Regions from separate parts of the Providencia sp. 6390 genome, predicted to be linked through region 1. Evidence: predicted binding sites of a transcription regulator. Region 1 holds the regulator's gene; the other holds the start of a gene.
What was found. Region 1 encodes LexA, which represses DNA repair genes until DNA is damaged. Its sites were predicted from a motif close to TNCTGTATGTACATACAGNA; they were not measured.

Region 1 (15,501 bases):
GCAGCTGCTGTTAGTTTCTTACCAACCTCAGCGGTACCCGAAATGGTCACAGCTTTCACAACACTACCACTCACGACTGGGAGCCCTTTATCGCCCACTGAGGTGTTTGTAATATCTAGGTAGTCTTTAGCGTCCTCAGATTTGCTCTCTGCCGGATCGGTAGTTTTTGAATCAGTTTTTGCGACTGCTTTGACCGTGATCTTTTTACCCAGCCAATCCTTTTTTAGTTTCAGGGTGTCTTTGTTCTCACCGGAAATGACGGTTCCGTCTTGATACCACTCATAGCTAATGTTTATTGTATCGCCATCCTCATCGGTGAAGTCAAAGCCTGACACCGTCAAAGTGTCATTTTCCCCTAACACATTATCCTTGTTAACGTCAGTGGCTGTGACCTTACCCGCTGTTTTCAGAACGGGCGCATGACCGATAACCGCTGCTGTTTCAGAGGAGGTAACCGAGACAGTGGTTGCTTTGGCTGGGGCGGCTAGCGTTGGCGTACTGACCGCCATACTCAAAACTGCACCTGCAATCAGGAGAGATAGCTTGCCTTTGCCAGTCATTGGGTTTTGTTGCTTATTGTTGCTCATCTAATTTTACCTATATGTTTAAATGCCCTAGGGCGTAGTTATTGTGCGGTTACGCGCAGTTTGCGCTTTTGCATATCGGTTGTGACGATATAGGTCATCGCGGTCGCGCCACGGATGGCTTGATACTGCCCAGACCCTTGAGTTGTTTCCGCTTCCCATTGCCAAGACGTTGGCAGAATACAGTTGACTTGGCAGTCCGGGGTGGCAGTCAAAATATCGCCAACCACTGGACGCTCAGTCATGGCAATACCGTTACGAAATATATGTATCCCCACGGGTGCTGCCATCACTTCGACCGTTATCGGAGCCATACTGATGCCATCAACCTGAGGATTAAAGGTGAGGGTGCCAGCAAGCTGGCCAGTTGTTATGGTGGTGGTGTACACACCGGGCGTGGTTTCTTTCAGTGCCGCCAACTTAATGCCACTTTGCGAAGGTGATAGGGATGGTCCACCTTTCTTTATCGTGAAGGTGAACGGCAACTGAATAGATGAAGCCAGCCCAATCATTGGGGCGTTTTGCTCATCTCGTACTGTCAGAGTCAATATCTCGGACTGCGCGATATTGAGTTTGCCTGAACCTACCGTCAGGTGAGAGTTGCGGTTAGACAGTCCTGCATCGACAATCACCTGTACATAGGCCGGTTTTGAGGCATTTCCCTTGCCATCCCATGCGATGGCACTCAGGGTATAAGTATTGGTGCTACCCGCCTGCCAAGCAGGTAGGCGCATCTGCCAAGTCGTCAGACTTCTGCCAACAGAGCGCACTTTCCCGCCTTTGGCTGAAAATTCGCTTAGCATGTTCCACTCAATACGCTCAGCGCCGTATTTTGCTTTCAGCATGGCACTCAATAATTGCAAGCTGGCTGCACGACCACGGACGACTTGCGGCAGTACTAGACTGATCAGCTCCTGTTTACGGTATTCGAGTACGATGTTGTTATTGCGCTCAACCAGTGCCATTCGACTGCCTGAAAGCGTGCGCTGATTCGCCACTGCATCTGATGACACTTGCTGATCCCAAGGCGTACCAAATGAATAGTTAAGCTGTGCTTGAAGCTGAAGATCATCAGTTCCGCCCCCGTTACGCCAATCAGCCCCAAGGGTAACTAATGGGATAGGCGTGTAGTTCACACCTACCGTCATGGTTTTTGGCGATTTACGGCGAGTATCTTTATCTTTCAGCGCCACTTCATTCCCAAAATACTGTTCGTATTTCAGCTTACCTCCAAGCTGTGGATAAGACGGTAACCAACCACTGGCGGCGATATCAAATCCGTTAGCGGGACGTTCATCGTAGTCGTCAAAATCGCGTGACTGATGCCAATTGTTGAGTCGCAGATAGCCATTGGCAGAGAAGTGCAGATAATCGGACCACAGCTCTCCCCCGATACCGACTCGACGGTTGTTACCGGTAATATCAGCATCGTAAAAGGTATTTGCACCATACATCCATTGATCATTGAACCGGCGAACCCCAGCCCCTAAGTTCAGCGTGGTGCGCTCATCAAGGTTCCGTCCACCAAACTGGGTAAATACCAGCCAGTCTGGGTTTTGATATATTGGTAACAGCATGTCAGCAGATAGCGTACTCTGTGACAGTGTTTTGCCCGGCTGTATTCCAATCTGTGCCGTACCATACTGGTTCAGCCAACTTTCTACTGTTGATGAGGCTTTGGCAACAGCCATGCTTTTGGCTTGCACAGAAAGATACTCTTCAGGGCTTTGGGTGTTCATGGCCTCGAAAAAGCTAGGCGCTGTCTGAGACAACCAGCTTTCCACTTCATGGCTTGATCCGTCAGCCTGCTTTTTTTCAGTGCTATTTTTGTCTATTGTCTTTACCGCGTGGGTACTCGGAACATCAATTTCATCTCCTGCCGATAGATTTTCAAAAGCGCGGGTGAACCTGCGCATTTGATTTAGCGTTTTCAGTTCTTCTACTGTCAGACCATATTGAGGGGCTATGCTGTGAATGGTTTCCCCTGCCTGTAAGCGGTAAGGTTTTACTTCCATCCCATCCACAAATTCTGTCGCAAATACTGAACCGATCGGCATGATGGAGACGGAGAGTAAAGCGGGAAGTAATAAGCGTATTTGAGATGATTTGATACTGTCATGCTTAATACCAAAAATCATTTATCTATTCCTTTTATTCCATCCTTTAAAGTGGTGTTTCCATAATGAAAATATTTCCATTACTGATCGCTAAGCATTCAAGAAGCTAAACACCATTAGTATTGTGTGATAGGTAGATATTAAGTTTTTAAAAATAACTTATTGATATATAAGTTGATGAGTAATTTCATTGGTGGATATTAATACCCAGCTCAATATTGCCGTTTTATTTTGCGGTGTAATTTATATATTTCGATGAATAATGAAAACGTACTTATTTGGATTAAATAAGAAGTAATAGATAGTGGAATTAATCAAGGAAGGAGAATTTATTATCAATTGAGATAACTTTCTAATATTGGTCATACTTCAAATGAGGTGTGGTTGACTGCGTTCGTTCGTACTTGTCGCCTACTTATGTTACATCTTATTGGTCTTATTTTATTGGAATAATATGGAATGTGTATTAGGAATTGTCATTCTAAAGTGAGATTTTTTCATTTTAATCAAAGGGGTAATGTGATCTACATTACCCCTTGTTTCTTTTAAACTCTTACTGCTAGTTTTCTGATGTTTTTTCTTTCTCAGCAGAACGCTCTTCTGGCTGGCTGACGCTTTCGATAGTTAAACGTATTTCTGGCGACATTAAGCGAGCAATCACGGCGTATAGCTTTTTCGCATTTGCGGTGAAAATATCATTGTCATCGTTATCGATATAACCTTCTTCGCGCAATGTTTCGACTAGCGTTGAGAATACGGCTTTATCAAAAAACTCAGGCGCATTGATGCCATGTAATACAGAAAGACGTTGAGCTAACATACGGCTCTCTTTTTCTAATGTATTACGGCTAATTTCAGGGCTAGCATTGAGTAAAGACAGTGTGATTGCATAACGCTGCAAGGTTTCTCGAACCCCTGCGGCTAATAGCTGTAATGGACGAATGCGGCGTGGATTTAATACCACCATATCGTCCTCTTTTAAACACACTAATTTTTGGCTGGCTAACTCATCAATCAAGGTATCAACCACTTCGGTCAGCGACTCACTGTTATAACGCATAAACAGTTCTGCCTTGAGGAATGGGTAAATTTGCCCAACCTGATAATGGATCTCTTGACGACTAATACGTTCATTGTGCAGCAGAATACTGGCGATCAGTGATGGCAGTACCAGCAAGTGATGGATATTGTTACGGTAGTAAGTCATTAGAACCGCATTTTCACGAGGAAGAATAATGATATCCCCCATGCTGTCTTTTTCGACTTCAAATTTATCCATTTGCAGTGCGTGCTCTAACAGTTGCTCAGCCGTTTTATTTGGCGTTGTGGCATCTGCGGTATAGGGCACATTGCGTAATAATTGCAGGTAACATTCAACTTGTTCAATCAGCTGCTCACGTGTTAACGAGCGTTGACGTGAAGCAAGTAATGCGGTTGAGCAAAGGTTGATCGCATTCGCCGCTGCTGCATTATTGATATTGACCATGATGTTATCAGCCAAACCGCCGACAACGGGGTTTAACCAACTTGGGCGCTGCGGTTCGATAGGATCAATCGAATCACGCCAATGAGGAACGTGTTTAGTTAAATATTGAGTGAGTGAAATAGGTTGCCCAAAGTTGACATAGCCTTGTCCTAGGTTACGTAATTTACGCAAACCGCGGATCATCGAGAAAAAGCCTTCTTTTTCTTTCTCCGCACCACGCAACTCTTTGGCGTAGGTTCCCACTTCCATAACATGCTCATAGCCAATATAAATAGGCACGATAGTGATAGGACGTGAGTCACCACGTAACATGGCTTGCAGGGTCATCGACAATGTTCCTGTTTTTGGTTCTAGCAAGCGACCAGTACGTGAACGACCACCTTCGACAAAATACTCAATCGAGTAACCGCGCGCAAATAACTCACTCAGATATTCACGGAATACCGTTGAATAAAGTTTGTTTCCTTTAAACGTTCGGCGAATAAAGAATGCACCTAAGCGGCGGAAAATTGGCCCCGCGGGCCAGAAGTTCAAGTTAATACCAGCGGCAATGTGCGGTGGAACTAGCCCTTGATGGTAGAGAACGTAAGAAAGCAGTAAGTAATCCATGTGGCTACGATGTGATGGAACATAAACAATTTCATGGCCATCTTGCGCTAATTGGCGCACACGTTCCGCGTGCTGAACGTTGATCCCTTGATACAAACGGTTCCAAGTCCAACCAAGCACACGGTCGGTAAGACGTACTGCTTCATAAGAAAAGTTAGCCGCAATCTCTTCCATCATATTGATGGCATTTTGCTGGGCTTTTTTCACAGGTATTTTTTTGCTGCGAGCCTCATCTTCAACCGCTTTCTCAATCGCTTTTGAGGTCAATAGCTTGTTAAATAGCTCTTGGCGTACAGGAAGTTTCGGGCCGACAGCTGCAAGGCGTTGGCGTGAGTAATGAATACGTGCTACGCGAGCCAGTTTATTGGCGATAATGGTATCTGTACCATGCTCTTGTGCCATTAACCCCATTGAAACAATAGGTGAAAAACGCACAAAGCTATCTCGCCCAAGCCAGATGACGGCGAAGAATTTTTGAATACCATTGAGTAAACGTAATGGTGGCGCAGGGGTATGCCCTTCACGCTCACGCCCCGGAGCACGACCAAACATGACAGACGCAGGCAGTAGCTGGATATCAAGATTCGGGTTGCTACGATGTAAGTCTAGATAGGCATGAAATATTTTTACCGACTCTTTACGCGGATCTGGAGAGTAGTAACGAAAGACCCGCGGGCCGTCATCAATAAAGACGTAAGCAGGTAGTTTGGTCCCGTTGATGTCATTATCGACTAAAGGATCAGGCAAGCCGATAGATAAGCATTGGTGACGTAGTGTTAAAAGGTCAGACTTGGAATGGTAAGGCAGCACATATAATGTGGGCCGACTGGTATCCAGCTCAAGCTCTGAAATTGGGTCCGTTGGAATTAATTTACTCTTTACCAGTAATTTCAGTGGTAAATTCAACGTGTTGTAATATATTTTACGCCATAGTGACATAAATGATTATAGCCTCTTGTTAACAATGCCTTGCAAGCATACCAGAAATCAACTGGCAAATCTGTTACTGACAGTTAACTTTGACCGCAAAAAATAATGAACGTTTGTAATTTTGAGGAATAAATATGGCAAACCAAACTAAGGGATTCACGCGTGTAATTAAGGCTGCGGGGTATTCCCTTAAAGGATTAAAAGCGGCATGGGTAAATGAAGCTGCATTTCGCCAAGAAGCCGTTGCAGCGATCCTTGCGGTGATTATTGCTTTATGTTTGGACGTCAGTTATATCGACCGACTATTGCTGATTAGTTCTGTCGTCATGGTGGCTATTGTTGAGTTAATTAACAGTGCGATTGAAGCCGTTGTTGACCGTGTAGGCAGTGAATATCATGAATTATCGGGGCGAGCAAAAGATATTGGTTCAGCGGCAGTATTTATCACTATTGGACTGGCACTTGTCATTTGGGCCACCGTGTTGTGGCAGCGTTATCTCGCTGGCTAGTCTTAAAGTGTCGGTTGGTCTCGACAAATGTGGCACTTGCGTGATTTAAGTGTTTCAAATCTTCATTTACCTGTATATACTCACAGTCTGACTGTATAAACAAACAGGGGAACGAGATGAAAGCACTGACGGCTAGACAACAGCAGGTTTATGATCTGGTGCGCGATCACATTTCTCAGACGGGTATGCCACCTACACGCGCTGAAATAGCAGCAAGCCTTGGCTTTCGTTCGCCTAATGCGGCAGAAGAGCATCTTAAGGCGTTAGCGCGTAAAGGGGTAATTGAGATTGTTTCTGGGGCTTCTCGCGGTATTCGCTTACTGCTTGAAGAAGAAAATGATACTCAAGGGCTTCCTCTGATTGGTCGTGTAGCGGCGGGTGAGCCATTATTAGCCCAAGAGCATATAGAGAGCCATTATCAAGTTGATCCAGCACTTTTCAAACCACATGCGGATTTTTTACTGCGTGTAAATGGCATGTCGATGAAAGATATTGGAATTATGGATGGTGACCTTTTAGCTGTTCATAAAACACAAGATGTTCATAATGGGCAAGTTGTGGTTGCACGTATTGAAGATGAAGTAACAGTAAAGCGTTTCAAGCAGCAAGGAAACCGCGTTGAATTAATCGCTGAAAATGCTGAGTTCGCGCCTATTATTGTTGATTTACGCCAGCAAAACTTCACTATTGAAGGGTTAGCGGTGGGTGTGATCCGTAATGGTGAGTGGTGCTAATATCGCACTGCAAAGATGATTAAAATGTTGCTGGCAGATTGTACCCATTATTGCTTTTGGGGATCTGCCTGCGATATAGAAGGGTATTTTTCAATTCAAACCCCTATGGGTCAGTGATCTGTGTCTGTTTAATGTCGCCTATCAAATCGTTTTTTTTTAATGTTTTTTCTTTGTTTTTACGGATTGTTGTTCATGATCGTGATCACAATGTTCATGATCTGGGCAACTGACGATTTCACTGCAAGCTTGGCATAACCCGTGATTTTCTACCACAGTATGGCGTAGTTGGAATTGATTTTGTTTAGCGAGGTCTAAAATGGCGGCTTCAATTGCCCCACAATCACTTTCCGCAACACTGCCACAATGATCACAAATCAACATAACCGAGATATGGCTTGGGTTATCGAAATGGTGGCAGATCACATAGCTGTTGGTTGATTCAATTTTGTGGATAAAGCTTTGTTCCATTAAAAACTCTAAAGCTCGATAGACCGTAGGGGGCTTCGCTTGCGGTTCGACTTCACGAAGCAGATCAAGTAAGTCATAGGCGCTGATTGCTCCATGCTGTTTGGCGATTAAGCGTAAAACAGTTTCCCGTTGTGATGTGAGTCTAACACCCCGTGCTTCACATAACCGCTCCGCCATTGCGAGCAATTTTTCTTCATTCATTTTTTTCATGGTCAAGAGCCTTACTCAAAACTGTCATTGCTGTTTGAGGGTAGTTTACCATATCTATACTCTTCATACTTCAATCTACAGTACCTTTCGTTAAGGTATGGTGATGGTGTTCACTCACGCCATTCCGTTAGCTGAAACGTGAATTATTAAAAGTATATGGACGGAGTAAAGCACATTTTAGCTGTACGATAAAAATAATGTTCAAAATGATAATAATCATCCACGGTTAATAAAAAACCTTTCTGCAAAAATATAAAAAGATAAATTTCATATCGGAATATTAACATTACTGTATCAAATGTAATTCTAGTAAATAATACTCACGCCATAAAATAAACATTCCCACACATTAAATTAACTAAAAATCTACATTCTGGTGAAACAGAATGTTACTTTTGGTTGATAATTTAATTGGGAATTATCTTACTGTGAATATATTACTTAAATAAAAAAACGAATTTAATCTATGAAAAAGAATTTTAGTATCAAAATACAATCATTAACTTAAGTTTTAATTTCATTATAAGTGAAATTATAGTTTTTTATCCCCATGGAATTTTCATTGAATTTTGAAATATTTTTTAATTTTTATAAATAGAAATTTACGGTTTTATATAAATTTTTCTAAGTCTCACTACTGATATATATAATTTTACCCATTATTAGCGTTAATCTTCGCAATATCTAATTTACTAGAATATTAATCTGTCATTACGCTACTTGTGTATGTATTTTGACAATAAATACTGATTATGTAGAATTGACCATAGAAAATATCCGCGTAGCTAGATGAAATAGACTTTTTTGTTCTATATCAAAATTAATAAGTTTTGAATCTAACTAAAAATTGAATCTATGGCACTAGAGGAAAGTTAGGTTGTAAATAATGGAATGCGGAAATCTGTGAAGTTTTAATTTTTTATAAAAATATAGGTTAAATGGATTTAATTTATTAATTCAAAAGCCTCTACTCAAAAAAGGTATTAGTACAGCAAGGAACACTGAATTAATTCCAAATTCATGGATGGTCAGTTTAATGACTTATTTGTTTGCAGGATAAATCGAGTTAGGGGAAGTGTCTTCCTATATAAAAAAGGAAATATTTATGAAATTCAATAAATTAGCGGTAAGTCTAGCATTAGGTTTGAGCATGGGTGTTTCAATGGTAGCTGTGGCAGCAGATGAACCCGCAGCACCAGCACCAGCAGAAAGTTCGCAAGGTACTATCAAGTTTAACGGTTTTATCAATGATGTTCCTTGCTCAATTGATGATAACAATCTGAATCAAACGGTCCGTTTCGGTGAAATCGCATTGCACGAACTCACTTCTGGTAAGTTCCGTTCAGATAGCCGTCCTTTCGATATCGTATTGAAAAACTGCTCAACTGAAACGTACAAAAACGCAAAAATCACTTTCACAGGTTCTACTGTGTCAGGTTTCACTGGTTTCGCTGGTGACTTACTTGGTTTAGGTGGCAAAGTTGAAAACGCCGGTATCATCATCACTGATGGTGCAAGCAAAGTTGTTGAGTTTGGTAAAGCATTCCCAGGCACTGGTGATGGTTATGCACTGAGCAATGGTGATGGCTCAGAAACGACTATGCACTTTGAAGCCTACGTGAAAGGTAATGAAGACCCAGCTAAGAAAGCGACGACTGGTCGTTTTGACACTGTAGCTAACTTCAAAATTATCTACCAATAAGCTTTGACTAGAAAACATATGGCGCAAATACGCCATATGTTTATGACCTATCATTTTTATTTTTTCAATTTTGATTGATGGTTTAGTGATATGAAAAGCATAAAATTAAAATTAATTACCAAATTGATGCTTTTAATATTGATGCCAATAATTGCATGGTCAGAGGAAGCCGTCGATTTTAATACTGACTTTTTGGATAATGACAGTACTGAAAATATCGACTTCAGTAAATTTTCTCATGCTGATTATGTACCGCCGGGTAACTATTCTTTAGACTTTGAAGTTAATAAAGTCAAAATACTGGCAGAAGAGCCAGTCACATTCTTCATCCCTACTTATAACAATAAAGAGTCTTTAGCCTGTATTACACCTGAAATATACCCATTATTGGGTTTGAAAAAAGATTGGTATAGCAAAATCACATGGCTAAATGATGGGCAATGCCTAGATATTCGTAGCGTACCTGAGATGAGCTTCCAAGGTAACTTAGCGAAAAATACCTTACAAATTAGGATCCCTCAGGCTTATATGGAATATGATGACCCTAGTTGGGATCCGCCAACGCGTTGGGACGACGGTATTCCCGGTGCATTTATTGACTATAATGCAACCGGACGCTTGGTAAAAGAGCAACAAGGTAATAATAAAGGAACGAAAACAGGCCTAACGGCTACGGGTACGATGGGAGCCAACTATGGTTCATGGCGCTTAAGAGCTGATTGGCAATCACAAAATGGTGAGCTGAATAAGCGCAGCCGCACTTGGGCATGGAATCAGATCTATGCTTACCGCGCAATACGTTCATTAAGCTCTCGCTTAACATTAGGTGAGCAATATTTATCTTCGACATTATTTGATAGTTTCCGCTACCTCGGCGCAAGCTTAGAGACGGATGAATCGATGTTTCCTCCTCGCTTGCAGGGCTATGCACCTGAAATCGCGGGTGTTGCAAAAACAAATGCGACCGTTATTGTGAAACAAGATGGTCGTATTATCTATCAAACAGAAGTGAGCCCAGGCCCATTCAGGATCCAAGATGTTAACTCATTTGGTGGCGGTACAATGGATGTCTCTATTCAAGAACAGGATGGAAGCACCAGTAATTTCAAAGTCGAAACCTCTAAACTCGGTACATTGACACGTCCAGGGCAACTTATTTACCAATTTGTAGTGGGTAAGCCAACGAAAGATGAGCACAATACACATGGTCCCGAATTCAGTTTAGGGTCGTTGTCATGGGGGGCGACAAATAATACTACTATTTATGGTGGCTTATTAGGCTCTTCTGAATACCAAAATGTGGCGATAGGTTTTGGTCGAGACTTTGCTCCATTTGGTGTGTTATCTGGAAATATTAACGTTTCCAGAGCGAAAATGGGTAGTCTAGATAATGATCGTACACTTACCGGTAATTCTTATAATTTAACCTACTCTAAGCAATTTGATGAAATTAATAGTCAGCTCACTTTTGCAGGCTATCGTTTTTCTGAAAAGAATTATATGAATATGTCTCAGTTCCTCGACCGTCGTTATAACAGCGGTACAGTGGACAGCGGTAAAGAGCTATACACTATTATTTTTGGTACGGCATTCTCAGATATTAATACCAACGTTTATTTAAATTATTCGCATCAAACGTATTGGAATCGTTCATCATCAAATCAATACAATATTACGATTTCGAATTATTTTGATATTGGGAAAATAAAAAATGTTAGCTTAAGTTTGACGGCTTATAAAAATAAAACTCATAGTAGTGATGATGACGGTGTGTATGTCAATTTAAACGTACCGCTAGATGATAATAAGTCCAGTATTAGTTATTCAGGTGCGTATGCAGGCGGCTCACACAGCAATAATGTGAACTATTATAACCGTATTGATAATCGAAGTAGCTACAGTATTTCTGCGGGAACTTGGGATAAAGATAAATTAACAACCGCAGGAATGTATACCTATGATGGCGATACCGCAGAATTAAATGCCAGTGGTACTTATATTCAAGACCAACAAACTGCAGTTTCTATGCAGTTAAAAGGTGGAATGACCATGACTCCAGAAGGTGGGGCATTTCATCGAAATAATTCTGTTAGCGGTGGTTCTCGGCTCCTTGTTGATACTAATGGTATTGAAGGAGTTCCGGTGCAAAACTCTATTACACCAATAAAAACGAATCGATATGGAAAAGCGGTACTCACGAGTGTGATGGATTATAACCGTAACAACTTAAAAATTGATTTAGATAGCTTGCCAGATAATGCGGAAGCATTGCAATCAACACAGTATGCGACTTTAACCGAAGGAGCGATAGGTTATCGTAAATTCAATATTATTGAAGGTAGCAAAATACTCGGAACGATTACATTGGCTGACCATAGTGCTCCTCCATTTGGTGCATCTGTAATGAATAAATCCAATAGGGAAGTTGGGATTGTATCAGATAAAGGATTTGTATATTTAGCAGGTATTAACCCACTTGAATCACTTCGTGTTACTTGGGGTAATGATGTGAGTTGTCAGATTCAATTACCTGAAAAATTAGATGAAACAATGGCAGATATAGTATTACTGCCATGTCGATAATTATAAATTATTTTTTACATCAATAAATTTTACGTCAATGGTGAAAACATGAATTTCCTAAAAACAACGTCGATATTGGCAATGATAAGTACCTCATTGATTGCTCAGTCTGCATATTCCGCGATTGCATTAGATAGGACTCGAGTTATTTATAATGAAGGTGAAAAGTCAGTCAGTATCACTTTATCAAATGAAAATAAAAATAGCCCTTATTTAGCTCAAGCGTGGATAGAAAATGAAAAAGATGAAAAAGTGAATTCACCTTTTATTGTGACTCCACCGGTTCATCGTATTGAAGCCGATGCGAAGAGCCAAATAAAAGTACAATCGATCCCCGCTATTTCACAACTCCCAAAAGATCGTGAAAGTGTTTATTACTTAAATGTACGTGAAATTCCACCTCGCAGTGACAAACCTAATGTTTTACAGATTGCACTACAAACTAAAATTAAGCTGTTTTATCGCCCTAGCGGCATAATACAGAAGGACAGAATGGATCTTATTCCTCAAGAAAATGAGATTAAAATCAGTAAACAAGGCAATAATTTTGTCGTAAAAAATCCATCGCCTTTCTTTATGTCGATTACTAAATTGAAAAAAGGGAATAGTGACGTCGATAAATTTGAACCTGTTATGGTTCCCCCATTGGGCGAGATGTCATTAGGCAGTACCGCAGGCGATATTGGAGCATCCCCAACTCTCGTTTATTTAAACGATTTTGGCGGCACAGTGGATTTAAAATTTACTTGCAACGCAAGTCAATGTTCTGTGGTGCCTAGAAAATAAGGCCATAACTTATGATGTCTATTAAATATTTTACACGGTTATTACTGCTAGGGCTTATTTTTAACGTCCATTATGCCATGGGCTTTTCAGGCTATTTGTATGTGGAAGTTAGGGGGGAAGTACTGGCTCGACCTTGTTCAATTAATAATGGGCAACCTATTGAAGTTGACTTTGGTGAGGTTATGACAACTAGGATCGAAGGCGAGCTCTATAAACAACCACTGGAGTATCAAGTGACATGTGCAGGTGGAACGAAACCTAATCTAAATATGTTTATAGAAGGCGTTTCTTCCGCATTTGATCAACGTTATCTAAAAACAGATGTAGATGGATTAGCTGTACTCTTTAAGGCTAATTCAGAGGATTTTCCTGTTAAGAGAAAGCATGCATTTAGTTTTGATACTCCGCCTAAGTTATATGCTGTTTTGGTTAAACAAAGTGGTGCAGATTTACCTGCTCGTAAATTTACAGCAAATGCAACACTGAAAGTTGAATACCAATAAGGGCGTGATATATGCAAAAGGTAAAACAGTTAGTTTACGCCATAGTATGTATTTTAATCTGCTCATGTTCTGTGATTGCAAAAGACAACGAAACTGACATACAGATTAAAGGCAATTTGGTTACACCTCCACCTTGTAAAATCGATGATGGTAAAGCAATCGAAGTTGATTTTGGTAATGTGTCAGTTAAATCGGTTCAAGGGAAAGATCAAAAAAGACAGGTTAATTATCAAATCCAGTGTGGTGAAAATAAAAACAACTGGGCGATGTATTTAATGCTTAATGGTTCAAAAAGTCATTTTGACATTAATGGGTTAAATACGGGCATTAATAATTTAGCTATTAAATTTCAGTTAGGTGATCAAGAGCTCGATCTAGGCAAAAAGTATCTTATTAATCCGAGTTCACCGGGTGTGCTTTGGGCGGTCTTAACACGTAATGGAAATAATGAACTCGCTACAGGGGACTTTATTGCTAATGGATCACTCATTGTGGAGTACCAATAATGCGAATGAAATGGTTGTTCTGCGTTGGTGTCGCTTTAAGTAGCTTTTGTTCAGTGGCAAGTGCTAATGATTTGAAAGTTAAAGGTACTTTAGTTAATGCGCCTTGTGTCATAGCACCTGCAGATAAAGATATTGAAGTGAATTTTGGTGATATCAGATTATTAGATATTTATGAACGAGGCTTTGAATTTTCCAAGAAAGATCTCACTTTAGTCATTTCAGAGTGTGATCTGAGTTTAGCGAAAAAACTTAAAGTTAAGTTTATTGGTACAGGTCATGGCCAATTACCTGGCTTTCTTGCCTTAGAGGGTAATGATACTAACCCTGGTTTGGGTATTGGTTTTGAGACTGAGTCTGGCTCGCCGTTATTACTAAATGAAAATTCTCCGATGATGGTTATTGAAAGTGCTGGCCGCAATGAATTGAAGTTTAAAACCTTCCTTAAAGCGACGCAGGCAGCCATTAATAATAGAACGATTAAACCGGGGCGTTTTGTATCTACAGCCACATTCTTAATACAGTATGAATAAATTTATGACCAGCAAGAGTCTAAATATAATAGGAATAAAGTAATGTATAAGATAATCGCTAAGTTTTGGCTAGTATTATTCTTAATGCTTTCTTCAATGACCGTGGGGCAGGCTTCAACATATTTTTCTTATGTTTATGAGGTTGAAAGTGTAAGTGCAACAAACAATACTTACCATTATACGATGGAGTATTGGAAAACAAATTATTTTAATGAACCTAACCCGTGTAAAGATGTATTAGGTGCTGGAGCGAGAGGGTGTTATTTGACGATTAACCACTTGCATTCAGGTAAAACAACGGGGGGAATTGCTGACCGAATTGACTGGTCTTGTGCAATTAATTTTATTGATTATCCGAACATGGATTCTATTATTCGTGATGCGCAATCTCAGTGTGGATTATCGTTTCCTCGATCAGGTAAGAGCCGCCACAGTGGTAGAATAACCACAGATGAATGTGTGGGGATCTTCCTTGGCAGAACCAACAAACAAGGAAGTGCAACAATATTGCCAGGTGGTATTTGTGGGATAGCTCCTCCACCAGCAGGTAAATGTTATTTTTCATATGTCAATAATAATCAGCTAGTGCTAGATCACGGGTCATTAAACCCAGAACAATTGAATAATAATAAGCAAAGTGGGATGTTCACGGTTATTTGCAATAAAGATATGGCGATTCAAGTGATGTCTAATATGAGTGATAGCTTGATTGACTTACGTTCAGATGGCTCACTGCGATCTTATATTACTTTAAATGGTAGCCCTGCATCGGCAGGCTTGACGTATAACATGAAGGCTAACGTTGCTGCTCCTATCATGGCTGAATCTACGTTAATAACTCGAGGTGATGTCACGCCAGGTAAATTCAGTGGTCGAATTACTCTCGTTATGGTTGTGCCATAAATCAAAATTCATCATTTTCCCATGTTGACGGTCTTGCCTACTTAAACGTAATTGTTGGTAGGCTTTTTTATGACTACTGATCTGCGTAACAGGTGAAGGATGAATAAGCTTCATCTTTCAAAATATAAATATTGTCATCCATTTTAGTAATGCTGACATAGTAGTTTATTTTTTCTTCTTCTAACTGAATAAAATTAGCAAATAGTTCTTTTGGTACAGTATCTGAGCTTGTGATGGACAATTGGTTAAAATGGATAGAATAATGATCATTTTTATCAATGGGTTGAAAGTTAAAGTAGATAGCTCGATCTAAACGATAAAACACATTGTTTTGTTTAATA
Region 2 (15,501 bases), 130 kb from region 1:
ACGCGCCAATGCAGGTACGGCGTCAAAGAAATCGCGAGCCTCTTCGATAGTCATATCAAGGACTTCGTGAATGCTTTTACCTTTATACTTAATTTCTAACGTTTCTCGATTATAACGCTTACCTTTACATTGATCACAAGGTACATAGACATCAGGTAAGAAGTGCATTTCCACTTTGATCACACCATCACCTTGGCATGCTTCACAGCGTCCACCTTTGACGTTAAAACTAAAACGCCCAGGGTTATAACCACGAGTGCGTGATTCAGGCACACCTGCAAATAATTCACGAATTGGTGTAAATACCCCAGTATAAGTCGCAGGGTTTGAACGTGGAGTGCGACCAATTGGGCTTTGGTCAATATCGATCACTTTATCGAAATGTTCTAAACCTTCAACATCCAAGTAAGGTGCTGGTGTGATTGTGGTGGCACCATTTAATTGGCGTTGTGCAATAGGGAACAAGGTATCATTGATGAGCGTCGATTTACCTGAACCAGAAACCCCGGTGATACAGGTAAACAAACCAACAGGCAGTTTTAAGGTCACATTTTTTAGGTTATTACCTTTTGCCCCAAACACAGTTAGCATCTTGTCTTTATTCACTGGAATGCGTTTTTCAGGGATTTCGATACGACGCTCACCGCTAAGGAATTTACCAGTTAATGATTCAGGATTAGAAACAATATCCTCTAATGTACCTTGTGCAACGATTTGCCCACCGTGCACTCCAGCCCCAGGACCAATATCAATGATATGATCCGCAGCTCGGATGGCATCTTCATCGTGCTCAACCACAATCACGGTATTACCTAAGTTACGCAGGTGAACTAGGGTTTCTAATAAACGATCATTATCGCGTTGGTGCAGGCCGATTGATGGCTCATCAAGCACATACATAACACCAACTAAACCTGCGCCGATTTGGCTAGCAAGACGGATACGCTGTGCTTCACCGCCAGACAAAGTATCGGCAGAACGAGATAAGGTTAAGTAATTAAGACCAACGTTAACTAAAAATTTCAGTCTATCGCCAATCTCTTTTAGCACTTTCTCTGCGATTTGCGCACGTTGCCCACTTAATTTGAGATTTTGGAAAAACTCCATCGCGTGGCCAATACTGTAGTCGGCGATTTCTGGGAGCGTAGTATTTTCAACAAACACAAAGCGTGCTTCTTTACGTAAACGTGTGCCGTGACATGTCACGCAAGGACGATTACTAATATATTTGGCTAGCTCTTCGCGAACTGCGGTTGATTCAGTTTCTTTATAGCGACGCTCCATATTATTGAGCACGCCTTCGAAGGGATGACGACGTACCGTAATATCACCGCGATCGTTACGATATTTAAACTCAATTGTTTCTTTCCCTGACCCATAGAGGATAATTTTCTGAATGGATGGACTGAGTGAATCATAAGGCGCTTCAACATCAAATTTATAATGTTCAGCAAGGGATTGGAGCATCTGGAAGTAATAAAAATTACGACGATCCCAACCACGGATAGCGCCCCCAGCCAATGAAATCTCAGTATTTTGGATCACTCTTTCTGGATCAAAGAATTGTTGTACACCAAGACCATCACAGCTTGGGCATGCACCAGCAGGGTTGTTGAATGAGAACAAACGAGGCTCTAATTCCACCATGCTGTAACCACATATCGAACACGCGAAGTTAGCTGAGAAGACTAATTCTTCTGCTTTAGGATCATCCATATCAGCAACGATAGCAGTGCCGCCGGAGAGCTCTAATGCGGTCTCAAATGACTCGGCCAAGCGCTGTGCAATATCATCACGGATCTTAAAGCGATCAATCACCACTTCAATAGTATGTTTCTTTTGCAGTTCAAGCGTTGGCGGATCAGAGAGATCACACACTTCACCGTCGATACGAGCTCGAATATAGCCTTGGGTGGCTAAGTTATCTAATAATTTTACGTGTTCACCTTTGCGGTCCTTCACTACAGGTGCGAGTAACATCATGCGACGATCGGTCGGCTGTGCTAGCACGTTGTCGACCATTTGGCTGACGGTTTGTGCCGCTAATGGAATATCATGATCAGGGCAGCGAGGCTCGCCGACACGGGCAAACAGAAGACGTAAATAATCGTGGATCTCAGTGATTGTTCCTACCGTTGAGCGCGGGTTATGGGAGGTCGATTTTTGTTCGATAGAAATCGCGGGTGATAGCCCTTCTATATGGTCAACATCAGGCTTTTCCATTAAAGAAAGAAACTGCCTAGCATAGGCCGATAAAGATTCAACATAACGCCGTTGACCTTCTGCATATAGAGTATCAAAGGCTAATGAAGATTTCCCTGAACCAGACAACCCAGTAATAACTATCAGTTTGTCTCGGGGGATGATGAGATTGATGTTTTTCAGATTATGAGTGCGGGCACCGCGTACTTCGATATTATCCATTTACCACTTCCCGGATGATTTGATAGTGAACAATCATAAGTGGATCATTATCGCACAACTTAAACTGAATGGATATACAGTATATTATTAAAATAATATTCCGTGGCTGCTCTTTGCCGTAAACGGCGAAGCTTCCCATTTTTCAGTCCGCTGCCGTCTGTACCGCGGATTTACACTGCCCTCGATTTGCACGGCCTTTTTGCTAAATAATTACAAAGCGGTTCGCATTTTGATTAATCCACTGGTATTTTCATCAGTAATGCGTATGCAATAGAGGATAGGTCGTGCTAAACTTCACGATTAATACAGCGATTAAATTTAATGCATCAGGAGTAATTCAATGGCCAGCAGAGGCGTAAATAAAGTAATTCTTATCGGTAACTTGGGGCAAGATCCTGAAATCCGTTACATGCCTAACGGCGGTGCTGTGGCAAACCTAACTCTGGCAACTTCTGAAAGCTGGCGCGATAAGCAAACTGGTGAAATGCGTGAAAAAACCGAATGGCACCGTGTTGTGATTTTCGGGAAATTAGCTGAAGTTGCAGGCGAATATCTGAAAAAGGGTTCACAAGTTTACATCGAAGGTTCTTTGCAAACGCGTAAGTGGCAAGACCAAAGTGGCCAAGATCGCTACACCACTGAAGTGGTTGTGAATATTGGCGGCTCAATGCAAATGTTAGGTGGCCGTGGTGGTGAATCAACAGGGCAAAGCCAAGGTGGACAAGGCAGTTGGGGTCAACCTCAGCAACCAGCGGCAGCGCAGCAATTCAGTGGCGGTGGCGCTCCAGCACGCTCACAAGCTCCTGCTCCACAAAGCAACGAACCACCAATGGATTTCGATGACGATATTCCGTTCTAAGAGATATTATTAGCAATTATTCTAAGAAGCCCCGTTTGTCGGGGTTTTTTGTTTTTTAATTTTGCTCTAGAGTAATAATTCTAAGTACGAAAAACGATAAGTGATATTTTAAATAAATATTAAAACTGTAATGAATTTTTGCAGGGGAATAGCTCTGTCAAATTTTTGTTTGATTTTACTTTATAAGTATAAATGAATATATGCTTAATATTATCTAATTTAAGGCATTACTTTAATAATAACTTTTTTATTATAAAAAACCTTAAGAGTTTATTAAGATTTGTTTTAATTAGTAGGCCACTGAAACATACCTTGGATATTCTTTGTTTTTACTCAAAAATAAAGCTCCAGTCGATTAAAACGTGGAGCTTATTAGAGGGTTATATTGTGATATTTAAAATTTCGATATTTTTTCATATTAGCTGATTAAGCTACCTGTGGTTCTAACAGCACAGGGTCATTATCACAAATATCAGCAAGGCGGTATAAAGAAGGTGAGGTTCCTAAGTATGCCCTGAATCTTTTTGCGAATGATTGCTGTGAGTCAAATTGGTACTTTAATGCTATATCAATGACTTGCATATCTGTTGTTCGTAAATCTCTTGCGGCTTCACTTATTCTTCTACGGCGTATATATTCTCCTAAAGGTATACCCACAACTTTACGAAATACTCGTTGTAAGTGCCATTTTGTATACCCAGCACGCTGCGCAATATCATCTAATAATAATCGATTGGTAAGGTTTTCTTCTATCCAAACAATAATATCAGAGACTACAGTAGACTGGAATTTAGTATATCTGTTGCTATATGAAATGGATAATTTGTTATACATAATAAATTTCCTGCTTGTTAGATTATAAGCATAGCCTCCATTTAATCAGTTTTAAATAAATAATTATTAAACAAACTACAATACAGGTTGCTGTTGAGTAATACAGTGAATTCCACCACCGCCAATAGCAATAGCATCGATATTTATTGCATTAATCTTTTTATCTGGGAAATAGTCATTTAATATTTCAATGGCAGTATTATCTGCAATCTTATCGCCAAATTGAGGAATAATAATGCCATTGTTGCAGTGATAGTAATTAATATAACTTGCAGCAAAATCAGGGTAGCGACTACGACTGACCCTAATATCTTGAGGCGCATTGAGAGTAATAATGTCTTCTAGCGAGCGATCGACCTGTTGCTGCTTTTGTAAGGTAGCAAGGTGTGAACGAGTCACATGATAGTCAAATGAATCAGGGTCATCATCCATATTGATAATAATCGCGTTATCGTTCAAAAAACGTGCATAGAAATCAACGTGCCCATCAGTGATATCTCGCCCTTTAATGCCTTCTAGCCAGATAATATTATTGAGCCCTAAACAGCGTTTAAGCTCTTGCTCGATTTGTTGCTTAGTTTGTGTCGGATTGCGATTGTGGTTAATAATGCAGCTTTCAGTGAGGACTGCATTACCTCGTCCATCGACTTCGATTCCACCTCCTTCCATGGTCAGAGAGCTTTTAACAAGTTCAGCACCAGTAAACTCAGCCATTAATGTTGCAACATGTCGATCAAATTGATGAGGTTGCTTATTACCCCAGCCATTAAAATTGAAATCAATAGCGGCGAGTTTTTGCTGTTGAGTATCGATGACAAAGTTGGCACCGTAATCTCTTACCCAAATATCATTTAAGGGAGCTTCTATGTATTCAACATCATGACCCATCAACTGATAGGCCACATCTTTATTATTGGCGGTGACTAAAACTCGTACGGGTTCAAATTGCGCAATCGACAGTGCAACATCAGCCACGTTTTGTTGTACCAATGGTAATAATTGCTTCCCCCAAATAGTAGGGGACATGCCAAATGCAAGCCAAGTACATTCATGTTTTTCTGATTCAGATGGATAGCGGTACATAGTCAATTAACTCTTGAACAGTGGTGGCAAAGTGGTACTTATGGATTTTTTAACTTCACAAATTTGCTGTCAAAGGACTGAAAAAAAAGTGCTGACGATGCTAAGATTGGCTCATTGAATAAAGGTTTAATGTTGAGCGAATCTATTCGCATAGGTTGGCCTTTTTACAGCTTACTAATTATAGATAGAGTAATCAGTCTAATTTTTTATGTCCAGCGTTTTTGGAGGAAATCCATGTCGGTTCAGACCGAAAGGCAAAAAGCGAAGAAAAAGCAGATTATTGATGCTGCGATCAGCTGTTTTATTGAAAAAGGCTTTCATGCCACATCAACAGCTGAAATATGTAAAGCCGCTGGGATGAGCCCCGGGAACCTGTTCCATTATTACCCAACCAAATATGCAATTATTGAAGCTATTGCTATTGAAGATCAGGTTTATATTGAGCAGATCTTAAATTCATTTGAAAATGCTAGCACATCCATCGACTCAGTGATCTTAATGATGACAAAACTGATCGAGCTATATAGCGATCCTGACTATGCGCGCATCAGTATTGAAATTTTTGCGGAAGCCAGCCGAAACCCAGAAATTAACCATATCTTTGTTGAAAATGATAAAAAGCTGCGAAATAAGCTAACAGCATTAATCGTTGAGGGGAGAAACAACGGCGAAATTGATAGCCAGTTACACCCCGAAAACACAGCTTCTTGGCTAATGACAACAGCCGATGGTTCGATCGGCCGTGAATTAATGGATCCTGAGTTTAACTGGCAAAAAAGTCTTGATGCTTTTATTTATATGATCAAAAAAACCCTGTCAGCTTAAAATTAAATTGTTAAAGAGCAATCAGTCAAAGAATATAGCGGCAGGTGAAATACCTGCCTTCTCTGCCTCTAATGCGGAATGTATTTTTTTAACGTTAGATAGGTTAAAAATATCATCAGCGCAACTACAACAGTCACAATATTCATGAGCTGCCAGCCAAGTGAGAAAAACAGAACTCCCGCACCGAGACTGCCTATTGCCCCAAAGAAGTAAATCAAGAAGTCAGTCATCCCTTGCACTTTGGCGCGCTCATGCATTTGATAGCCATGAGGCAATAGATTGGTGGTGCTAATTAAAATGAGATTCCATGCAACGCCAACAAATATTCCTGACAGTAGGTAGTTGTAAAAATGTGTACCTAACAAGTTCATGATGGCAGATAAGATCAATAATAAGATGCCAACAAAGATGATCTTTTTTGCACCAATTTTCTGCACTAAATGCCCAGTAAAAAACGAAGGCGCAAACATGCCAAGGACATGGCACTGAAAAACAATGGCGATCAGTGCAAATGGAAAATCATGTTGTTTCATTGAAAGTGGAATAGACGCGAAAGTGAATACCACCAATGCATAACCGACAGCACTGACAACGGCAATTAACTTGAGTATCGGTTGCGAATAGAGTTGTTGATAGCTACGTTTCTGCTCCGTACTGTTTTGTGATTGCTGAGGTATTTTTTTTAATGGAACATTGAGCAATAACACAAAGGCGATTAGGTAGATAACCACTAGTGTGCTGAATGGACCTGCAAATGGATAAGCAGAGAAAAAGCGTTGTGTCGTCACAGCAAGTGTTGGGCCAATTAAGGCGGCAGCAATACCGCCACTCATGACTAAACCAACCGCTTTAGCATGTAAATATTTAGGTGCTTCTTCGAGTGCGGCAAAACGGAACTGTTGAGCTGTGCCAATAGCAATCCCAGTAAAAAACAAGCCAATCGAGAAAACAATCAAATTGTGATAAACGATACCCACAATGGATAAAGTTGCACCAATCATGCCTGCAATATTGCCAAGAATGAAACCGAATTTTCTTGAATATTTCTGCATTAAATAGGCAATCGGAATTGTTGCCATAATCAGACCAATATATTGGCTCAATAATGGAATTGTCGAATAACTCGGATCTGGCGAAAGTGCTTCACCAATGACTACCGCAGTGGAAAGCACAATGGCATTCCCAGAGGTAAATAGCGCTAATGCAATAGTTAACCACCAAACATTTTTTGGCATAACATCCTCTAAAATAATGAAAATAAGTTGATAGAGTGGCAATATTTCAATTGTTGATGGAATCGAATGATCGGCATCTTACAACTTCAAGTTGACTTTAAGTCAAGGGGTGAGGAGTGTTATTTTTAGCTAGATAATAAAATGGTAAAATAAGAGATTATTAGATAAATATTCTAATTAAGTTTAGTGTGATATTGATCGCGTTTTACATTCACGGTAAATAAAATCAGAAAAAATGATTGTTATTACGAAGAAGATATGTTTTCTTAAAAGAACTTACACAGAATAATGATTAATAATTTAAACGCAGAATTGATATATAGGATTAACCCGTGAACATGAACCTTAATCACTCAAACCTACTACTTACCGCGCCACGTGCCGCGGTGGTCGTGCGTGTGGTGGTGGTCGTGGGCTTAGCGCCGTAACGGGTACAAATCAACGCAGATTTAGAACCCCGCCGGCGCGAACCGAGCGGGGTTTTTTTATGACCTACCGCTCGGATCCGCCGCCTAGTGTGAAGGATAAAATTATGAGCGAGTCGGGTACAACATCATCAAAGAAAACCTGTTTTACGGGTGCAGAACTGATAGTTCACCTGTTAGAAAAACACGGTATCACGATAGTATCGGGGATCCCCGGTGGGGCAGCATTGCCTTTTTATGATGCTTTAGGTAAAAGCAAACAAATCCGCCACATTCTTGCACGTCATGAGCAAGGGGCTGGCTTTATTGCTCAAGGTATTGCGCGTACAACGGGTAAGGCCGCGGTATGTATTTCTTCAAGTGGCCCCGGCGCGACTAACCTTGTGACCGCGATTGCTGATGCTAAGTTGGATTCTATTCCACTGGTATGTATCACTGGACAAGTCCCTTCTTCAATGATCGGGACCGACGCATTTCAGGAAGTCGATACCTACGGTATTTCGATCCCTGTTACCAAACATAACTATTTAGTTCGTGATATCAATGAGCTGCCACAAGTCATTTGTGATGCATTCCGTATTGCAGAATCAGGGCGTCCGGGGCCTGTTTGGATTGATATTCCTAAAGATGTCCAGACGGCAACGATTGAACTTGAGTCATTACCAGAAATTCAGATGAAAGATAAAGCGCCTAGTTTCGATATGGAAAAAGTCCTGCAAGCTGCCGACATGATAAATCAATCGAAGCGACCAGTCCTCTATTTTGGCGGTGGGGTAATCAGTTCTGAATCAACTGAAACGGCGGTTGCTTTTGCGGAAAAAGCTTCATTGCCAACCACCATGACACTAATGGCATTGGGGACAGTTCCGATGCGCCATCCACTGTATTTAGGCATGTTAGGCATGCATGCGGCTCGTAGCACTAACATGGTGATGGAAGAGTCAGATTTACTGATTGTTATTGGTGCACGTTTTGATGATCGCGCAATTGGTCGCGCAGAAAAATTCTGTCCTAATGCTAAGATCATACACGTTGATATTGATAAAGCGGAAATCAGTAAAATCAAACGCCCAGATATTGCTATCAATGCAGATGCAGGGCAAATCCTTGAATTGCTGCTGCCACTGGTTGAACGAGATCAACGTGAAGAATGGATAACCCGCGTTAATGAGTTAAAGCAGGGCTACCCATTGAATCTCAGTGAGGCAGACAATCCATTGACTCATTATGGCTTAGTGTTAGCGGCAGCAAGAGCCGCTGGTGAAGAGGCGATTGTCACTACCGACGTTGGGCAGCACCAAATGTGGGCTGCACAGGTTTATCCGTTGTCACGTCCACGCCAATGGCTAACCTCCGGCGGTTTGGGCACTATGGGTTTTGGTTTACCGGCAGCGATTGGTGCGGCATTGGCTAACCCAGAAAAGACGATCGTTTGTTTTTCAGGTGATGGTAGCTTAATGATGAATATTCAAGAGCTTGCTACTGCTGTTGAGCACCAACTGAATATCAAAATCGTTTTGATGAACAACCAAGCGCTTGGCATGGTTTATCAACAACAAGAGCTATTTTTTGACAATCGCATTTATGCGGCGGCTTATCCATATCAAACTGACTTTATTAAGATTGCTGCGGGGTTTGGTTTACAAACTTGTGATTTAAATAGTGAAGCTGATCCAGAAATGGCTTTGGAAGCCATTATGAATACGAAAGGCCCTTGCTTAATTCATGCCCTGATCGATGTGAACCAAAAGGTTTACCCAATGGTCCCACCAGGTGCAGCTAACATTGATATGATCGGAGCGTAATTATGGTTTTTGAACATCACCCTATCGCCTTAGAACTGATTGTCCGAAACCATCCGGGCGTTATGTCACACATTTGCGGCTTGTTTGCTCGTCGAGCTTTTAACGTTGATGGCATCCTATGTATGCCAATTAAAGATAAAGATGAAAGCCGTATTTGGTTGCTGGTACAAAAAGATGAGCGCTTGTCGCAAATGATCAATCAAGTGGAAAAACTGGAAGACGTTAGAGAAGTTCGCTTTAGCGATGATCTACGGTTATTTGAGACGATGCAAAACTACCTGCAATAAATAATTATCAATATTCAACCTACATTCACCCTGTAGGTTGAATTTTTTTATGGCTAAACGACACAATTAAAGTACATTTGTTTGTTTTTATATAACAAAGATTTCTTAAAGCGAACGGTAATGATATAACGTGTTGAGTATCACATCACCAAGTAGACATCACGAGGTAGATTATTCATGCAAAACAATCTTTATCTTACTGACACTTATCTTTATGAAATCGAAACAACTCTACTCGAACAAGGCCAAGACGACGAAGGTCAATGGGTTGCACTTACTGACAACATTTTTCACCCCCAAGGTGGTGGTCAGCCAGCGGATACCGCTTGGATCAATCAACAGCCTGTTCGGATTAAGAAACACTTGAATGGCTTGATCGTGGCTTACGTGGAGGGAGAGTTCAGTGCAGGCTTATCAGTAACTGCTAAAATTGATCAGGAAAAACGTCAATATTATGCGGCATTGCATACCATGGGGCATTTATTAAGTTGGGAAATGGCGCGTTTTGGTTGGAAAGGGCAAAAAGGGCATCATTTTCCGGATGAATCACGCGTTGAATTCAGCGCCATTAGTGACGATGCGATACCTATTGAACAATTAAATGATCAGCAAATAGAGCAGTTAGTAAATGATAGCTTACTGGGCGATCATGCGGTATCAATAGGGCAAAGAGGAGATCTGCGCCTGTGCAGTGTGATTGAAGGCGATGAAGTACCTTGTGGTGGCACACATGTTGATTCATTGGGTAAAATTTGTCAGTTTGTAATCAAATCAATGAAATACAAAAAAGGTGTTCTGCGTATTAGTTATGATGCGAAACACATCAGGCTCTAGATACCATCGCTAAGGTGTGAATAGGTCATCACGACGGTTGCATTTAGCTCCCCCTCCATACATAAGTAGGAGTGGGGGAAGTCACAGCTAAAGGCGTAAAAATCACCCATTTCTAATAATACTGTTTGTTCATTCTTCAACCGCAACATTAATGACCCTGTATGCAACATAATGTGCTCATGTGTACCGCTCATATGTGCAGGGCTGTTAATGACGGCGCCCCGTTTCATATTAAGTTGCCATATCTCAGAAATATTGCCCATATTAATGCGAAACTTAAATTGTTGGGTATAGTCACTTTGCATAGGCGTTGATTTGACTAAATAAGGATAAGCTTCGTGTTGCAGTGTAAAGAGGTCACTGAGGGGGAAACGCAGCGCAATAGCAATTGCTTCTAAGGTGTCAATTCGCGGGTTGGAATCCCCAGATTCCAGCTTTGAAAGCGCCGCTTTTGAGATCCCCGACAAACGAGAGAGCTCATTTAATGATAGATTTCTTGCCTGTCTCAATAGACGTACTTTTTGGCCTATCTTTATATTAATTTTTTTGTCCACGATGTGCCGTCCTTGAAAGTGAAATTATGGTATAAATTCTATCATAATAGCTAGCTTATGCCAGAAAGGCATTTTTACGCATATAATGTTTTGGAAACGAAGATAAATAACCACTAATACCTTATTTAATCGTTAACTTAAGTGATCCTTAAAAAATAACGATAGGGCTATTTTATTTTTCTAGAAGAATTTATAGTGAATAAAAATATTCCTGATAGGGCTCTACTATGCCGTTTGATTTCTTCTCGCTAGAAATGGCGATTTGTTTTGTCACGTTATTATGTGCTTATTTAGTGTTTGGAATGGCCGGTTTTGGCTCTGCACTGATTGCAACGCCTGTATTAGCGATGTATTTACCCTTAAATATGATTGTTCCAATACTGGCATTAATTGATTTAACCGCTGCGCTGATTAACCTCGCAAAAGATGGTAAAAATGCAGACTATCAGGAAATAAAGTGGATTATTCCACTGATGGTGGTCGGTAGCTTGATTGGAGCAGCAATATTATTAAAAACGCGTCCTGATATTTTAGTTTTACTGCTGGGTGTTTTTGTTATTTGTTATGTACTTCATTCATTTTTATCGAAAAAAGGCCAGTCGCATTTTTCTAAGGCGTTAGTGGTTCCTTTTAGTTTAGTGGGTGGGGTTTTTAGCGCATTATTTGGCAGCGGTGGTTTTATTTATGCGATGTATCTTTCCAGTCGTATTGCAGATAAACAACGCTTTCGTATTACGCAGATGACGTTAATCGGTTTTAGTACTTTAACGCGGGTGATTATATTTTTAGCGATGGGGGTTTATGTTAATACTGATATTTTATTAATGGCGTTAGCTTTTTCTCCTGCTATGTTACTTGGTATTTGGGCTGGTCGACATATAACCCTAAAAATATCGCGAGAAGCTTTCTTAAAAATCATTAATATCGTTATTTTAATTTCAGGAGTGGCATTGTTATACCGCTATTTCTTTGTCCTATAAAAATATAAAACATGCTACAATCAGTTTCTCTATATCTATGATCTGTGGTTATCAAAAATAACCGCAGATTTTTTCACTATTTAATTGACTAAAAATGGATGTTTTCGCCAGAAAACAATTAACATCAAAATGAGCTCTGATAATCAGTGTTTACCGCATTTTCGCCATAGCCCTTCATTTGCTATTTTTACCATCACCACCAGTATCGCTGTCATTGGCATCGTCATTGGTTTAAGCATCCCAATGGTGGCACTTCGCTTAAATAATTATGGGATCAGCGAACTCTACATTGGCATTATTTCTGCTGCCCCTGCACTCGGTATGTTTTTAATTGCACCCGTTGTACAACGTATTGTGTATTGGTGTGGGAAACGGCAAGCAATGCTGATTGCAACGGTGATCTCAGCCATTAGCCTGCTACCTCTATTGGGCTCGTTACCACTATGGCTACTGTTTCCACTGCGTTTGATTACTGGGTTAGCGAGTGGAGTATTGATTTGTTTAGGTGAAACGTGGATCAATGAATTATGCCCTGAAAATCGGCGCGGACGCATCCTTGCTATCTATACTACCGTTTTTACCGTTAGCCAGTTATTAGGTCCTTCTTTTATTGCCTATTATGGCGTAGAAGATAAATCACCATTATTCATTTGTACCTTACTGCATGTCATTTCTGTGGTCCTGTTTTTAATCATGGATCAAAAAGTAGGTGACCGCATTTCTTCAACAGCCAGTGAGTCGAATTTTTCAATTATTCAGTTTGTTAAAGTTGCCCCAGGTATTTGTGCAGGTATTTTATTTTTTGCTTTCTTTGATGGCACGATTTTATCTATGTTCCCGATTTATGGAATGGGCATGGGGCATACCGAAGCCATCGCCGCAATGATGATCAGCGCGATTTTAGCGGGGGATGCGATTATGCAAATGCCATTTGGCTGGTTGGCTGATCATATGAACCGTGAAAAACTGTATCGGATTTGTGGCGTGGTCACATTAGCCGCAAGCTGCATGTTGCCATTGATGATCACCCATAATTATTTAATTTGGGTACTCTTGTTTGTATTGGGGGCTACTGCGGGGGCTATTTATACCATCGCTTTGGTGCAAATCGGGCAACACTTTAGCGGCAATGATCTGATTATTGCCAATGCCGCAGCGGCAATGTTATGGGGTATTGGTAACTTGTCAGGGCCGTTATTGGCAGGGATCGCAACATCGATTTCCTCATCGGGTTTACCTTTGTTACTGATTGCGATTGCTACACTGTTTTTATGGTTCACACGAAGCAAATTTAGCGCTCGAGTCACGCAAGAAGCCTAATAAATGGGGTGTTAACAATAGCACCCCATCATCAGTTTATTCAATTGCTTTATAAACCACTAAATTTTCAGTGGATTCATCAGGGCGATGATTTGTCCAAAACAGCGTCATACCTGATGGCGCTGGTTTAACTTGTTTTGATAAGACAATTAGCCAACGACAGTGTTCTGGTTTTTCAAAACGATCTTGTCGTTGATGCAAAATTCCAGTGTAGTAGTACAGCATTGGTGCTTCAGATTCACCAATATTATCTGAAGCCATGCAATCATCAACGTGGTAGTGGTCTTTTAATTGCTGATCTAAGTCAACAAATACACCTTCAAAGCCTTTACTATAGTCAATCCAGCCAACAAACAAGCTTAAAATTACACCCCACACAATGCACATACCAAGAGCCCAATTTTGTATTGCGCGTAGTGCGATTTGTGAGCTAACAAACAAGCTTCTTGAAAACCACACGACAGTTAGGATAACTGCACCTATAAAGCCCCAAATTGAAAATGACATTTGGTAACTCATCGGGAGCCATTTACCAAATGGTGCGAGCCATGTCGACGCTTCTCCGGATAAAGAGACCAAGTAGCAAGCCCAAACAAATATTACCAAGAGTGACCATAGCACCGCTGAAAAATGAGAAAAAATGCGTAGTATTTTTTCTGGGAGATTTAGCAAGGTATGTGTACCTAGTATTGCTAGCGATGCAATAAATGGCAGTAGGTAAAGTGCGCGTCCAGTGGCAGAAATCTGTAAAAGTAAGATCCCTAATAAAGGAAACATAGTGACTAAGTAAATATTAGGATCGCGTAAACGTTTTAATGGGCCCCTAAAAAAGTAGAGGACTGCCAAAATTCCTGAAGGCAATGCGAAAAGAGCAATAGCAGAAGGGATGCGTGTTAAATTTGCTTTAGCTCCCAGCTTTTCAACGGAAAAACCTAAGAAGCGACCGATGTTGTTTTCCCAAATCCACGAAACGAATAGCTCTGGGTGCTGGTGGTATAGCAAAATAGGCCAAGGCAAAATGAGCATTAGGGAAACTAGCCCTGCTGTTATTGCGGGTAGCCAAAATATTTTTTGACGACACTGAGGTAGGAAGATTGGCGCAAAGAACAGACTGAGCCATAACACACCCGGCACAAATAATCCTTTCGATAGCATTGCGACTACAGTACCGATCATTAGCCATAGTGCAGACATTGCCACTTTTTCTTGACGTATCAACCCCAAAGCGCCGTATAAGCCAATAGTTGTCCCAGTAATCAAGGCCACATCAGTAAACATATCGTGGCTGTGCCTTAAGATACCAGGGGCACAGACATACAATGCAAAGGCAATCCAAATGCGTTTATCACTGATATCACAAGTATTAAAGGCACGGCGAGCAAGTAAAACAAAGAAGCAAAAATTAATGATCATAAACAACAGGCTAGCACTACGTGCTGCATCATAAAGAGGCATAAAGCCAGACAATAGATGAGAAGTGATAGTGGCAACCCAATAATAGAGTGGAGGCTTCTCCATAAAGGGTTCACCCGCATTAGTTGGCACTAACCAGTTACCAGTTTCAAACATGGTTTGAATAATACCGAAACTGTAGTTTTCATCTTGTTTCCACGGAGTATGCCCATAAATACCCGGCAAAAGGTAAATAATGAGAAAACCAACAAATAAAACGAGTGATATTTTTTTAGGTAATAATAATTTTTGCATTATTTCTACGGTGAATATTTATTCGCGATTAATAGTTTCTACTTAAATTGAATTATAACCTAGTGAAATTAAATTAAAGCTCAACAATAAAAATTTTAATATTATGAAATGAAAGTTTAATTTCAATTTGATTTTTCATGAATAGATTATAGAGTGACAATGCAAGATACTTAATAATAAATGCCATTTATACTCGGCATACTTCAAATTGCAGCGCTTTTCGTTGAGGTATAAGTGACTGCACTCAGCTAGCCGAGTCACAGTGTTTATCTATGCTCCCCGACTATCTTCGCTTGTCGCCTACCTGCAATTCGAATTATTTAGAGTAT

Region 2: a site for LexA is predicted at 2,487-2,506, ahead of uvrA (excinuclease ABC subunit UvrA). Genes of this name have one in related genera too.

Annotation. Positions count from the first base shown of each region.
Region 1 covers NZ_JBYVYL010000009.1:181,255-196,755, reverse strand. The annotation lists gene AC3Z9T_RS17935 (ZirU family protein) at 1-587, opposite strand, end outside; gene AC3Z9T_RS17930 (inverse autotransporter beta domain-containing protein) at 626-2,722, opposite strand; gene plsB (glycerol-3-phosphate 1-O-acyltransferase PlsB) at 3,261-5,735, opposite strand; gene AC3Z9T_RS17920 (diacylglycerol kinase) at 5,861-6,235, shown strand; gene lexA (transcriptional repressor LexA) at 6,352-6,969, shown strand; gene zur (zinc uptake transcriptional repressor Zur) at 7,126-7,647, opposite strand; gene AC3Z9T_RS17905 (fimbrial protein) at 8,753-9,349, shown strand; gene AC3Z9T_RS17900 (fimbria/pilus outer membrane usher protein) at 9,440-11,932, shown strand; gene AC3Z9T_RS17895 (fimbria/pilus periplasmic chaperone) at 11,981-12,718, shown strand; gene AC3Z9T_RS17890 (fimbrial protein) at 12,730-13,221, shown strand; gene AC3Z9T_RS17885 (fimbrial protein) at 13,233-13,727, shown strand; gene AC3Z9T_RS17880 (fimbrial protein) at 13,727-14,257, shown strand; gene AC3Z9T_RS17875 (MrpH family fimbial adhesin) at 14,300-15,160, shown strand; gene AC3Z9T_RS17870 (FidL-like protein) at 15,234-15,501, opposite strand, start outside.
Region 2 covers NZ_JBYVYL010000009.1:46,580-62,080, reverse strand. The annotation lists gene uvrA (excinuclease ABC subunit UvrA) at 1-2,424, opposite strand, end outside; gene AC3Z9T_RS17380 (single-stranded DNA-binding protein) at 2,765-3,283, shown strand; gene AC3Z9T_RS17375 (helix-turn-helix domain-containing protein) at 3,710-4,117, opposite strand; gene AC3Z9T_RS17370 (agmatine deiminase family protein) at 4,193-5,200, opposite strand; gene AC3Z9T_RS17365 (TetR/AcrR family transcriptional regulator) at 5,435-6,025, shown strand; gene AC3Z9T_RS17360 (MFS transporter) at 6,094-7,260, opposite strand; gene ivbL (ilvB operon leader peptide IvbL) at 7,599-7,688, shown strand; gene ilvB (acetolactate synthase large subunit) at 7,793-9,490, shown strand; gene ilvN (acetolactate synthase small subunit) at 9,493-9,777, shown strand; gene AC3Z9T_RS17340 (alanyl-tRNA editing protein) at 9,955-10,611, shown strand; gene AC3Z9T_RS17335 (helix-turn-helix domain-containing protein) at 10,608-11,165, opposite strand; gene AC3Z9T_RS17330 (sulfite exporter TauE/SafE family protein) at 11,393-12,145, shown strand; gene AC3Z9T_RS17325 (MFS transporter) at 12,275-13,465, shown strand; gene AC3Z9T_RS17320 (ArnT family glycosyltransferase) at 13,502-15,172, opposite strand.